2 linked regions of the Methanococcus maripaludis genome follow. The protein of the gene in region 1 binds, or shares a complex with, the protein of each later gene. Links are inferred from orthologs where the notes say so. Each region holds a gene or a part of one and is shown in the gene's direction. Other genes may lie near its edges.

The links. Proteins that work in one complex are often made in the same cells at the same time.
Region 2: the proteins of HNP90_RS02670 (region 1) and HNP90_RS03900 are in contact, whole or in part, in a crystal structure (PDB 7CNS), measured with the Thermococcus kodakarensis proteins. The link is inferred for Methanococcus maripaludis from one-to-one orthologs. Residues at the interface, in WP_011250200.1 of Thermococcus kodakarensis: Ile25, Ala28, Leu29, Ile32, Tyr33, Ala47, Gly48, Asn53, Ile54, Ala57, Glu60, Phe61, Leu62, Tyr99, Ser128, Glu129, Ser130, Asn145, Arg146, Glu147, Gly148, Gly149, Pro150, Ser151, Leu153, Tyr164, Leu201, Gly202, Asn203, Gly227; in WP_011250199.1 of Thermococcus kodakarensis: Arg6, Lys7, Ile8, Leu27, Gly28, Thr38, Arg58, Gly59, Lys60, Gly61, Ser62, Thr63, Val64, Ser66, Tyr67, Val68, Tyr70, Ala71, Lys74, Glu86, Ala87, Glu88, Thr89, Ile90, Ala92, Thr93, Ile96, Ile97.

Annotation. Positions count from the first base shown.
Region 1 is NZ_JACDUL010000001.1:468,719-476,576, reverse strand. The notes cover bases 1,985-4,850. They hold HNP90_RS02670 (aconitase X), read left to right. Parts: upstream 1,985-2,747; coding sequence 2,748-3,953; downstream 3,954-4,850. Other genes in these bases: HNP90_RS02660 (hypothetical protein), read right to left, coding at 4,736-4,850; cobM (precorrin-4 C(11)-methyltransferase), read left to right, coding at 3,975-4,739; HNP90_RS02675 (coenzyme F420-0:L-glutamate ligase), read right to left, coding at 1,985-2,697. Outside these bases: HNP90_RS02680 (HEAT repeat domain-containing protein), read left to right, coding at 98-1,777; more of HNP90_RS02675, read right to left, coding at 1,801-1,984; more of HNP90_RS02660, read right to left, coding at 4,851-4,933; HNP90_RS02655 (DUF2304 domain-containing protein), read right to left, coding at 4,920-5,282; pyrB (aspartate carbamoyltransferase), read left to right, coding at 5,367-6,275; HNP90_RS02645 (30S ribosomal protein S8e), read left to right, coding at 6,436-6,822; HNP90_RS02640 (bis-aminopropyl spermidine synthase family protein), read right to left, coding at 6,876-7,858. UniProt on the Methanocaldococcus jannaschii protein: Component of a hydro-lyase that catalyzes the dehydration of mevalonate 5-phosphate (MVA5P) to form trans-anhydromevalonate 5-phosphate (tAHMP).
Region 2 is NZ_JACDUL010000002.1:201,293-206,669, reverse strand. What follows is about bases 2,541-5,301. They hold HNP90_RS03900 (DUF126 domain-containing protein), read left to right. Parts: upstream 2,541-3,605; coding sequence 3,606-3,998; downstream 3,999-5,301. Other genes in these bases: HNP90_RS03890 (selenouridine synthase SelU-like subunit), read right to left, coding at 5,132-5,301; HNP90_RS03895 (NOG1 family protein), read left to right, coding at 4,062-5,102; HNP90_RS03905 (class III signal peptide-containing protein), read left to right, coding at 3,367-3,594; HNP90_RS03910 (hypothetical protein), read right to left, coding at 3,122-3,280. In the rest of the region: HNP90_RS03930 (helix-turn-helix domain-containing protein), read left to right, coding at 58-450; rnz (ribonuclease Z), read left to right, coding at 478-1,410; HNP90_RS03920 (pyruvate kinase alpha/beta domain-containing protein), read left to right, coding at 1,420-1,998; more of HNP90_RS03890, read right to left, coding at 5,302-5,377. UniProt on the Methanocaldococcus jannaschii protein: Component of a hydro-lyase that catalyzes the dehydration of mevalonate 5-phosphate (MVA5P) to form trans-anhydromevalonate 5-phosphate (tAHMP).

The DNA of each region.
Region 1 (7,858 bases):
AAATTTGGTGAAAAACTGTTAACCTACACAAACACATGCAAAAAACGAATATAATCAATTCTATTCATAATAATATTACTATTAAAAGCGTGATATTATGATAGGATCTTTTAAATCAACGGAATACCATTTAAATCAGAAAAATAGTGCAAATAAAAAAGGAATGACAAGTTTTGATTTTTCAAATTTTCAAGATGTTCTTGCTGCTGGAAAATACGCATTTGAAAATGGGGAATCTATAAAATATTTTATTCCCAGTTATGAAAAAGCACTAAATGGTGACTTTAAAATAAAATGGGCGGCATTAAATTCACTTTCAATGGTCTCAAAGGCGAGCCCTTCTGAAGTTTTGCCATTAGTCCCAAAAATTGCAGAATTATTGGAAAATCCTGACTGGAGAATTCGAAAAAATGCAGTTTTATTTTTTGGAGATTTTGGGCTCATATGTTATGATAATATTAAACAGTACATGGAAAATTTGAAAAAATGTTTTGATGATTCAAACATTGATGTAATTTGCGCAACAGCATACGCAGTTTCAAAAATAATGTTAAATTCAAAATGCGAAGAAAAAATTGATTTATTTGAAATATTACGCGAAAAAATAACTTCAAAAGCAATTTTAATGGATTTAATAAAAAATATCGGGGAAATTAACCCTGATCTGATAAAATGCTGCCAAAATGATGTATTGTCCTGTTTAGATTCAAACGATTCTGCACTGAAGTCAAAAGTAATCAAGATTTTAGGGGATATTAAAGATTACGAACTCGATGAAAATACTTCTAAAATATTGATAGATTCGTTAAAAAGCGATGATTTAGAAATCAGACGAAGTTCAATTTATTCGATATGGAAATACTCTGAAAAATATCCGGAATACTTAAAAAATGCACTCGATACCCTTTTTGAATTTACAAGTTCTCCCGATAAATACACTAAGATATATTCGCTTCTGGCACTGAATAAATTAAGCTACACAGAACCACTTAAATTTGAAAATTTAAACATAAATCCATTATTGGACGAAGATTTGGACGTAATTTATCCTTCAATCACGCTTCTTTACAATTTATCAAAATACAGCCCGAAAGTTACTACAAGACACTATAAAAAAGTCTGTGTGTTGATGAATAATCCTGATAAATACATTTCAAAGCAGGCTCTTCGAATTGTGGGCAATCTTGGAAAATACGATCAAAAGTACATTAACAGATATATTAATAATGTAAGGTTGAAACTTTCAGACGAAGAACTCTCAAAAGAAGCAACGATTGCAATGGTAAAATCCGGCTACATCGAGAGAAAGAACCTCGAAATAATTTTAAAGGCTGCAGACAAGGCAAAATATAATATGGAGTTTTTAAGGGAAGTAATTGAAGAATATCCAAAAGAATTTCTTTCAAGTCTTGAACGAGAATTAATTAACTTAAGAAGGACGTGGAATCAGGAATACATAAATGATCTTTGTTACTCGATAAAAGAGAAAGTATCTTCAAATGATCCAGATTTTACGGATATAAAATTAGAAAGGCCCGAAATTGAGGAACCGCCTGTAATTGTGGCATTGAAGTCAGAATGCACCGAAGTAGAACTTGAAGATGGAAAACAGGTATATATTTTGGATAAAAGCAAATGTATTGAAACTTCGCTTTCAGGCGATCTTTTGGAACTTTTAGACGTGGAAAATAAAAATGAGTTTGATATTTACAAATTATCGCATGATTTGATGATCCAATCATTAATAGAATCTGCAATAAACGAACCAAAACGATAATAATATTTTTTTACTTTTTTAAATTATTCGCATTTTACAATAACTAACGGGCTGTGTTCCATCTCTTTTAAAACATCAACGGTTATTTCAAAGGTATTGTATTTTTTCATCAAATCGTGTATTGATTTAGTATATGGGACCTGAGAAGTATCCGAAAGGTTTGCAATATATAGAATCGTTTTTAAGGGGTATTTTTTGTAATTTTCGTTTCCTGAAATTGCAAGCGGGGTTGCGCCACATAGTCCTCCCTGATTTAGTATTTTTCCAAATTTCCCCAAAATATATCCAAAAACACCTATTTTTGAAATTATTCCATCAATTGCAATTGGAAGTGCAGTTACATAGCAATTAAAAAATCTGTACGTTGCATCTGTGTCAATTACCATGACAGTTAAATCCAGATTTAAGTCTTCTTTTATTTGTTTATGGAGTTTTTTTGCAGAATTTTCAGGGTTTTCTGGAAGGAGGGATGCATAAGTTCCAGGAACGTTTGTTAAATCAATTCCGCCTTCTGACGCAGGTTTTAGTGCGTATATTAATCCTACATTTTCGATTACAACCTGTTTGTGTTTCAATGTTTCCTTTTTTGGCATTTTTCTTAAATTTTTAACCCTATCTCCTCTGGTACCTAAAAGCGGGCCTAAAACATATCCCCAGCCGTATTTTGATAGGTAGTATGTAAAATATGCCCAGAATTTCGGGTCTGCCAAACTTTCATCAACAAAATTATCCTCACTTGTAGCGATAAATTTTTCACTGACTACTAAAAAATCCCCGTTTTTTATTTCAAATCCGTTTTCAATTTCATTTTTTAAAGAATTGATGGATTCTGATACAAAGTCTTCGTTTCTATCGATATATCTTGTTCTTATCGGTGTTGCAGTTATTTCCATTTTTTCACGAGTTAAAACTATCTCCATTATTTTTATATTTTGGGACTCCATAATTAGTAAGGTAAAAGGTGAAAATTATGCATCTGACGAGAGAAGAGGAAAAATTATATGCCGGAGAATACGGGGAAGCCCTAGAAACCTGCATGAACTTACTTGTATCTTTAGGGGATATTTACGGAGCAGAAAAATTAGTAGATATATCTTCTGCACAAGTTTCCGGTGTTTCGTATAAAACTATCGGTGAAAAAGGACTGGAATTTTTAAAAGATCTTGCAGATCAGGGTTTAAAGGTATCTGTTCCAACAACGTTAAATCCTGCTGGAATGGATTTGATAAGATACGATGAACTTAAATTTCCAAAAGATTTTGCGAAAAAGCAACTTGAAATAATTAATTGTTTTAAAAGAATGGAAATTGAAATAAGCTGTACCTGTACACCGTATTTAACTGGAAATGTTCCAATTTTTGGTTCACACGTTGCATGGGCAGAATCATCTGCTGTAGCTTACGTAAATTCTGTAATTGGTGCAAGAACAAACAGGGAAGGCGGACCTTCTGCGTTAGCAGCAGCAATTATTGGAAAAACGCCATGTTATGGGTACCATTTAACTGAAAACAGGCTTCCAACGCAAGTGTTTGAAGTTGACATGGAACTTGAGGATTCGAGTTCATTTTACGGAATTTTGGGAAGAATTACCGGAAGAATTGTAAAAAACGGAATTCCATACTTTAAATTTAAAAATTGCGAATCAATTAAAAATGATTATTTAAAATCACTTGGAGCAGCACTTGCAGCAAGTGGCGGTGTTGCACTCTACCACGTTGAAGGAATAACCCCAGAAGCAAAAAAGGGACTGGAAACTGGAAACCTTGAAAAAGTCGTTATTGGAAAAGATGATTTTGAAAAAGAGTACGAAAACTTCAAAACTTCGGAAAAACCAGATTTAATCTGTATCGGATGCCCACACTGCAGTCTCGACGAAATCAAAGAAGTTGCAGAGTTTGTTAAGGCAGAAAATGCTAAATTCAATGCAGAAGTCTGGGTATGCACATCAATTCACATGAAATCGATTGCTGACAGGATGGGATACACAAAAATTATCGAAGACGCTGGCGGAAAAGTAGTTGTCGACACGTGCATGGTTGTAGCCCCAATTGAAGATATGGGCTACAAAAATGTTGCAACGAATTCTGGAAAGGCTGCAACATATTTACCCGGTTTCTGTAAAAGCAACGTGATATATGGAACAACTTATGAAATTTTGAAAAAAGCAACTGAATAATTTTAATAAATCGGTGAAATGATGAAAAAGATGATTATTGTTGGAGCGGGCCCTGGAGACAAGGAATTAATCACGATAAAGGGAAAAAACGCGATCGAAAGTGCAGATATCTTAATTTACGCAGGTTCCCTTGTTAATCCTGAAGTTTTGGAATACAATAAAAAAGGCGCAAAAATCTACAACAGTGCAACGATGACACTTGATGAAGTAATTGACGTTGCAGTAAACGGAATCAATAACGGTTTAACGGTTGTAAGGGTTCATACTGGAGACCCTGCACTCTACGGTGCAATAAAAGAGCAGATTGATGAATTGGAAAAATATGAAATTGATGTAAATATCATTCCCGGAGTTACATCGCTTTTTGCAGCTGCTGCAACTTTAAAATCAGAACTGACACTTCCAGATGTCTCACAAACAGTAATAATTACACGACCTGAAGGAAGAACTCCAAAACCTGCAAAAGAAAGTTTAATCGCACTCGCAAAACACAACGCTACAATGGCAATTTATCTTGGAACAGGAATGATTGAAAAGGTATGCAGTGAGTTAATCGAAGGCGGTTACCCTGAAGATACCGCAGTTTCAGTAGTATATCATGCATCATGGCCTGATGAGAAAAAAATCAGGGGAACATTGAACGATATCTCTGAAAAAGTAAAAGGCGAAGGAATTACAAAAACAGCCCTTATAATTGTTGGAAATGTAACAAATCCAACTAATTATGATTATTCAAAACTTTACGACAAAGATTTTGAACACGAATTTAGAAAGCCTAAAAATTAAAGGCCTAATTCTTCTATTTTTTCCATTAAAATTTTCAAATCCGTCTTTTTTGGAACGTTCTGTTCATTATTTATTAATTCAACTAATTTTATTTTTAATTCTTTTATATCGGCTGATTCTTCAATTAATTCTCTTATATATTCCATATTCTGAACATAAGGCGCAGTTTCCATTACTAATTCATAGTTTTCCATCATTTTCACCTTTTGTTTTTTTATTGTATCTTTCATTAATTGCAATTTCTGAAACAATCGTAGTAATTTCTCTTTCAAGGTGTTCTGCCCTTAAATATGATTTGTAAACTAAGAAAAACAGGATTATGATTCCAAAGTAAACTAAAAAATCAATACCTCTTCCGATTCCAAGAACATGTGCAATTTTCCCAAGGAAATTTGGAAAACTTACCATAAACATTACAAAAATCCATCCGAAAATCCAGGTTAGTGCAGTAAATGGTGAAATCGCACTTTTTTTAGCCTGTACTGTAATTTTTAAAATAACAATAAAGCCAACAATAATCCCGATAATTTGAACAGGTTCCATTAATACACCTCGTCTGCATATATATGTTGCACCATAATTTTATATATATTTAATTTATAACTAATGAAAAATGTCGGTGGTTTGATGAGGCATTTAATTTCGATGAGAGACATCGGTCGGGAAGAAATTCTGAATATTTTAAACGAATCCGAAAAAATGGAAGCTATTTTAAATGAAAACGGTCACTGTGATTTTTTAAATGGAAGAATACTCGCAACTCTTTTTTATGAACCCTCAACCAGGACAAGACTTTCGTTTGAAACTGCAATGAAACGACTTGGCGGAAATGTTATTGGTTTTACAGATATTTCAAATACTTCTGTAACCAAGGGCGAATCTTTAGCAGATACTATCAAAGTAATCAGTGGTTACAGCGATTTGATTGCAATAAGGCACCCATCAGAAGGGGCTGCACGACTTTCGAGTGAAAATTCAAAAGTTCCGGTTATAAACGCTGGAGATGGATCAAACCAGCACCCGACACAGACGCTTCTTGATTTGTATACGATTAAAAGAGAAGTTGGACACATTGAAAATTTAAAAATCGCATTTATCGGTGATTTAAAGTACGGAAGAACCGTTCACTCGTTGTGTCAGGCATTATCACTCTTTAAAAGTGTGGAAATAAAATTAATTGCTCCTGATGAACTTAAAATGCCAAGAGAAGTAATTGAAGATATCGATGGAAAACTAAAACTTTCAGAAATGACTGACGTTGAAATTGACGATGTTGATGTTGTTTACATGACGAGGATTCAGAAAGAAAGGTTTGTCGATGTTAACGAATACTACAAAGTAAAAGGAATATATCGTCTTTCAAAAGAGCATATTGGAAACAAAAATGTGGTTATCATGCACCCCCTTCCAAGGGTTGATGAAATCGATTCTGAAGTTGATAATATTCCACAGGCAAGATACTTTAAACAGTCATTTTATGGAGTTCCTGTAAGAATGGCGATTTTAAAGCTTTTATTTGAAGATTCAATAAAATAATCAAACTATTATACTTATTTAACCTATTTTGAAATGCAGTTAATTTTTTATAGTATTATAGCAATCACATATTATACTCGCATACTCTCTCAAAAAATTTATTAGATATACGGAAAAACTTCGATTTTTTTAAAAAAATAAACGAGAATAAGGTGTAATCATGGCAATTTGGCAAGGAGCAAGCAGAAGGCTCTCAACAGGAGCTAAAGTCTGGAGAGCTGCAAAGAAACATAAAAGAGAAATGGGAAGACCTGCAGCAGAAACACAAATTTCAGACAGAATCAAAAGAAAAATTGTAAGATGCAGGGGCGCAAACTTAAAAGTTAAGTTGGAAAAAACAAACTACGCAAACGTCTTTGATCAAGCAAACAAAGTTTGTAAAAAAGTTGCTGTAACAAAAGTTCTCGACAACAAAGCAAACAAACACTACATCAGAAGAAACGTTATGACAAAAGGCGCAATCATCGAAACAGAAATGGGTAAAGCAAAAGTTACCTCAAGACCTGGACAAGATGGTGTTGTAAACGCTGTTTTATTAACAGAATAATTCTCTTTTTTTATTTTAAAAAAATTTAAAATTTTTATTTTTAAGTATATTAGTTAGTTCTGTTTTACTTTCGATCGTTTAACCATCGAAAATTTCTTTCCACCACATTCACAGGTTAACTCTTCTATTCTTTTTATTTTATCTCCAACTTCGTGGATTTTTTTGCAGTTCATGCACTGGTAGTATCTTAAAGTTGGTTTTAATTCTCCCGTGTATATTTTTTCAGAATTAACTTCTATCTTTTTCAAATTTTTTCCAACGAGTCTTGCCAGAAATGTGGTGTTTCCAATAATTTCTGTTCCTTCATAGAAGTTAAATCCGGGAATTAATTCGTAAATTAAAAAGTTCATATTGTTGATTGATTTTTGCAGTTCAATGTATTCCTCTACAGGCTTGTGAGAGAATGCAAGATACAATATACCGTTATCTCCGAGTGCTTCGATACCTCTGGACATGAAAAGTACCGCGCCGTTTAGGGTATATGGTGGATCAGTAAATATGGTGTCAAATTTGTTTACAAATTCACTTGGAAGTTCGTTTTTAAAGTCCCATTTTACAGTTTTAATGTTTAAATTCTCTTTTTTAGAAACTTCTGAAATTAATTTTAAAAGTCTATCATCGATATCCAAAACAACAACTTCACTGCAAAGTCCAGTCATTGCAGTTGAGATTGATGCTAGATCATCATCACCAACAAATAAAACTCTTTTTCCTTCTAAATCTCCCCGATCAGCCATTATCGCAGCTCTTGCAGTTGCAGTTTCAGGTGTTGCAAAAGACTGATCGATCATCGTGTTTACTTGCGGTCTTAATTTAGCATAGTTTTTTTGTTTTTTCAAGATTTTTTCAAATTTTTCATCAAATACAATGTTTCTTCCATTACATACTGGACATTTCAGGTCAGATTTAAGTTTAAGTCCAAGTTCCCTTTCAACAAAATCGACACCTTCTTTTGAGAATAGTGCCCCTTTATCGTCCCTTTTTAATAAGGATTCTCTTTCAAGAATTGATCTAACTTTAGATACGATTGGGAGTG
Region 2 (5,377 bases), on another replicon or contig:
TATTTTTGAATTCACATTATATAATGAAACTCATAGATTATATTCTTTGGTGGTGTAATGAGCAAATTGGTACTTAATATGCCTTGCAGCACATTTACTCTTGAAACAATAATGTGTTGTGTGTTTGGACTGAAAGCATTTGACGTTGCAGTCTATTTTGAAATTTTAAAGTGTAAGCCTGCAAAAATAAATGAAATTGCAGAATCACTGAATAGGGAAAGAAGCACGATTCAAAGGTCTGCACAGAGTTTGATGAATGCAGGTATCATCATTAGAAAACAGATTAATATCAAAGAAGGTGGCTATTACTATAAATACGAAGCCGTTCCTTTTGCAGACGTCAAAGAACGGATTAAAAAAACCATGAGTGAATGGAGTCGGGATGTTTGCAAATGGGTAGATGAAATAGATGAAAAAGATGCCGATGAACTGATAAACAATTTAATTTAAAGTAATTAATAAAATATATGTGAAAATATGAAACTAACTTTTCTTGGAACCGGAGCGGCAATACCCACCAAATATAGGGCCCATCCATCAATTTCCTTAAAATTTGATGGAGAGATATTCTTGTTTGATTGTGGTGAAAATACACAAAGACAGATTATTTTTACAGATGTATCTCCGATGAAAATTAATAATATCTTTATTTCACACTTGCACGGCGACCATATCTTAGGAATCCCCGGACTTATGCAATCAATTGCATTTCAGGGCAGAACAAAGCCATTGAACATATACGGGCCAAAAGAAACTGCAAAAATGATTGAAAATATATTAAATGTGGGCTACCATTCAATCGATTACCCAATAAATGTCTATGAAATATCTGCAAAGTCCCCTGAAAAGATAATTTCAAGTGATAATTACGAAGTATTCAGTTTTCCAGTAGTTCACTCCGTTCCTGCACTTGCATATGTATTCAAACAGGTTAAAAAACCTAGAATGGATTTGGAAAAAGTAAATAAATTGGGAATTGAGATCGGGCCTGATTTAAAAAGGTTAAAAGATGGTTTTAATATTGAACTCAACGGAAAAATAATAACTCCAGATGACGTTACAGTTCCCCCAAAAAAAGGGATTTGCGTAGGATACAGTGGGGATACTATTCCCTTGAATGAATTTGCTGAATTTTTAAAAGAATTAAAATGCACGACGTTAATTCATGAAGCAACTTTTGATAAATCAATGGATAAAAATGCAAAAGAAACATTACATTCGACCGTTAGTGACGCATTAAACATTGCAAAACTTTCTGGCGTGAATACTGTAATATTAACACATATATCGGCAAGATATGACGAAATATCTGCTTATGAAAAAGACATTGTTGAATTTAAAGCAGAACATCCGGATTTACACATACTGATTGCAGAAGATTTAATGGAATATTCATTAAAAGGAAAATAGGTGAGACAAATGACTGAGTATTTTGAGTATGCAGGGGTTGAAAATACAGAAAATACCTTAAAATATGCAGTAGAACGGGCTAAATTAGGAATTTTTGACATTGTTGTAGCTTCTTCATATGGTGAAACTGCAAAAATGTTACTTGATAGTTTAGAAAAAGAAAATTTAAATGTAAATGTGGTTGTTGTAACCTATCATCGGGGCTTTTCTGGGCCCGATATTGTAGCAATGCCTGAAAATATTAAAAAAGACCTCGAAAAACGGGGTGCAAAAGTATTTAGCGGAACTCACGCTTTAAGCGGTGTTGAACGAGGAATTTCAAAAAGACTTGGTGGATATGGGCCAGTAGAAGTTATTGCACAGACATTAAAAACACTCGGACAGGGCGTTAAAGTATGCTATGAGGTAACAGTGATGGCTGCTGATGCAGGGCTTGTTTCAACGAAAAAAGAAATTATTGCAATAGGTGGAAGTAGCAGAGGTGCTGATTCTGCAGTCGTTATTTTGCCGTCAAATATGAATACATTTTTTGATATTGAATTAAGAGAATTGATATGCATGCCAAGAAATAAGAAAAAGCATGAATAGTTGAAAATACATGATATATGAAATGTTTAAAAATATACCTCAAAGGTGGTAAAATCGAAGAGGAAATAAAATTAACTCAAATGGTTACATTACACGGATGAGCTTGTAAACTTCCAGACACCGAACTTGAAAATTTAGTAAAAGGCATAATTTCTGAAGATGATTTAAAAAATACGAAAGTTGGCCTCGGAGACGATGCCGCAGTAGTTATAAAAAATGGAATGGCAATTGTAAAAACAATTGACGTTTTCACACCAATTGTAGATGACCCTTACCTTCAAGGACGAATTGCTGCATGTAATTCTACCAGTGATGTATATGCAATGGGAATTTCCGAAGTTATTGGCGGACTTGTATTTCTTGGAATTCCTCCAGAACTTCCTGTAAGCGTTGCGAAAAAAATGCTTCAGGGTTTTCAGGACTTCTGCCGAGAAAACGATACCACAATTATTGGTGGACATACCATTTTAAACCCCTGGCCTTTGATTGGTGGCGCAATTACTGGTGTAGGAAAAGAAGAAGATATCCTTACAAAAGCAGGATGTAAAAAGGGCGATGTATTAATTCTTACAAAACCGCTTGGAAACCAGAGTGCAATGGCACTATCTAGAGTTACTGAAGAATTTGAAGATTTAATCGATATCCCAAAAGAAGAACAAAAATACATCTTTGAAAAAACCATTGAACTGATGACAACGTCTAATAGAATAGCTCTTTTACATTTAAGAGAACTTGAAAATGAGTTGGGCGAAAAAATTGCAAATGCAATGACTGATGTTACAGGATTTGGTATTTTAGGTCACAGTCAGGAAATGGCTGAACAAAGCAATGTAGAAATTGAAATATCCTGCCTTCCAGTAATTAAGGGAACTCCAGAACTTGCTTCACTGTTTGGACATGGTCTTTGCTGTGGAAAGGGTGCTGAAACTGCCGGCGGTCTTTTAATTTCCACAAAACCAGAATATAAATATAAATTAATTCAGAAATTTGAAGAAAATAACGTTTACGCCTTTGAAGTTGGAAAAATAATAAATAATGGTGTTGGAATATCTAAATTATCCGAAAATGTTAAGATTTTAGAAATATAATGATAATCCGAACCTAAATTTAGGAGGATTATTATTTAATCAGCTACTTTAAATATATATTTGCATTCAGGGCAGATTATTTTCTTTCCCACAGAATTAAATTCTTTTCCGCATTTTGGACATTTTGTTTTATTTGTTTTTAATTTATCGAGATTTATTATTGTGTACTTGCTGATTTCACTTTTAAATTCCATGGTCTTCCTCTTACCAATAATATTTATATCTAGAATTATAATGGTTTATATAAGCTTATGCTAATTTAAAATTTATTTGGGAAAAAATGAGTTTAAAATCTTTAGCATTTAAAAATAGGGGCCAGATATCTCTTGAAGCAGGTGTTATTGTAATCGCCGTTGCAATGGTTGCAGTATTTGCAGCGTATCTTTATGTAAAAAGCACTGTAGAATCCGCAATTCAAATAAACGAAACTACAAATGGTACTATAGGGATATATAACAATGCAGTAAACAAATTAACTGAATCGGTTGGAAATTTAAGTAATAAGTAAATGGTGAAACTTTGAAAGAGCTAACTGGAAGAATTATTTCAAAAGGCGTCGTTGAAGGGGAAGCAATTGTTTCAAAATCGTCCATTTCATTTCTTGGTGGCGTAAATGAGGAAGGAATTGTAACTGATAAGGAAAATGAACTTTTTGGAAAAAGTATCGCAAACAAAATATTTGTATTTCCAACTGGGAAAGGAAGTACTGTTGGTTCTTACGTAATCTACGGGCTTGCTAAAAGAGGGCTTTTAAAAGGAATGGTAAATTTTGAGTCCGAACCAATTGTCGCAACTGGTGCAATTCTTGGAAAAATCCCGCTCGTGGATAAAGTTAATATAGATGAAATTAAAGATGGCGATATAGTAGTAGTTGATGGAAACACGGGAACTGTTAAAATAAAAGAACAGTAAACTAAAATATACTTTCCTACTATTTTGAATTTTTATTCATATTTTAAAATGTGAGATGAGACTATGAGGAAATCGAGAGACGCGAATCCATTTAAAGCAATGCCTACCATTTTATATCCTGATGAATTGTTAGACAAGGCATATAACCGATCTGAAAAGATTGCAGGAGAACTTAGAACAACTACAAGAGGATTAAGTGTCCCAAAATCAAGAATAATCGAAGATAACAAAATTAGAACTACTGCATCAGTTATTTCAGACAATCTTTTGAAAATTGTAGAAAAAACTCCTTCAATAGATAATTTAGACCCATTTTATAGGGAAATTCTTGAAATCATGGTTGGAAGCGACGAATTTAAAAAATCGCTTGCAGCAGTGCAGTGGGCATCTGAAATCGTGAAAAAATTAGGAACCCAGTATTCAAGAAAAGTTAAGAAAGCACCAAGCCCGCAAGCTACATCAATCGTTAGAAAAGAGTTTATCGGAAGGGTTTCATCAGTTTTAAAACAGATTTACCCAAACATGGCGTTTTTAGGTGTTGCAAGAAACAAGCTTAAAAATATTCCAACTGTGAAAAACTTACCTTCAGTTGTTATTGCAGGATACCCAAATGTTGGGAAATCAACACTCCTTAGAACACTTACAGATGCAGAACCAGAAGTAAATTCTTACCCATTTACAACGAAAGGATTGAATATCGGATATACTGAAGAAGGAATTCAGATAATCGATACTCCTGGAGTTTTAGATAGGCCTATTTATGAAAGAAACGATATCGAACTTCACGCGGTAGTTGCAATAAACTATCTTTCAGATATGATTTTATTCGTAATTGACCCAACTGAATTCTGCGGATTTACGATAGAAGAACAGTTCAATTTACTTGAGGAAGTTAGAAAAACATTTAACGCTCCAATTTTAGTTGCGCTAACCAAAATGGATGTTGATGAAATAGAAGGTTTAGATGCACTTGAAGAAGACCTTGGAGAATACGAAGTAATGAAAGTATCTTCACTTAAAAAAGAAGGAATCGTTGACTTAAAAGGTAGACTTTTAGATATTCTTGATGAACAAGGTTTAATGGACCTTTTAGAAGAAGAATAAAATTGATCTATTTTTTTTATTTTATTTTTTTAGGTTTTTGATAGATTGTAGCTTTTAAATCCGCCTACAAGTCGTTTTACTTTAAACCCTAACAGTTTTAATATCGTTGCAATCGACTGGCTTCTCATGCCGCCCCTTGCACAAAAGACTATTAAATTTTTATTTGGATCCAACTTTAAAGATTCTGAAACTATTCTTTTTATTCCATCCTGAATGATAACCCCTGCTTTAGCAATTGCAACTTCTTTTCCTTCGCTTTTATAGAGTTTTCCAAT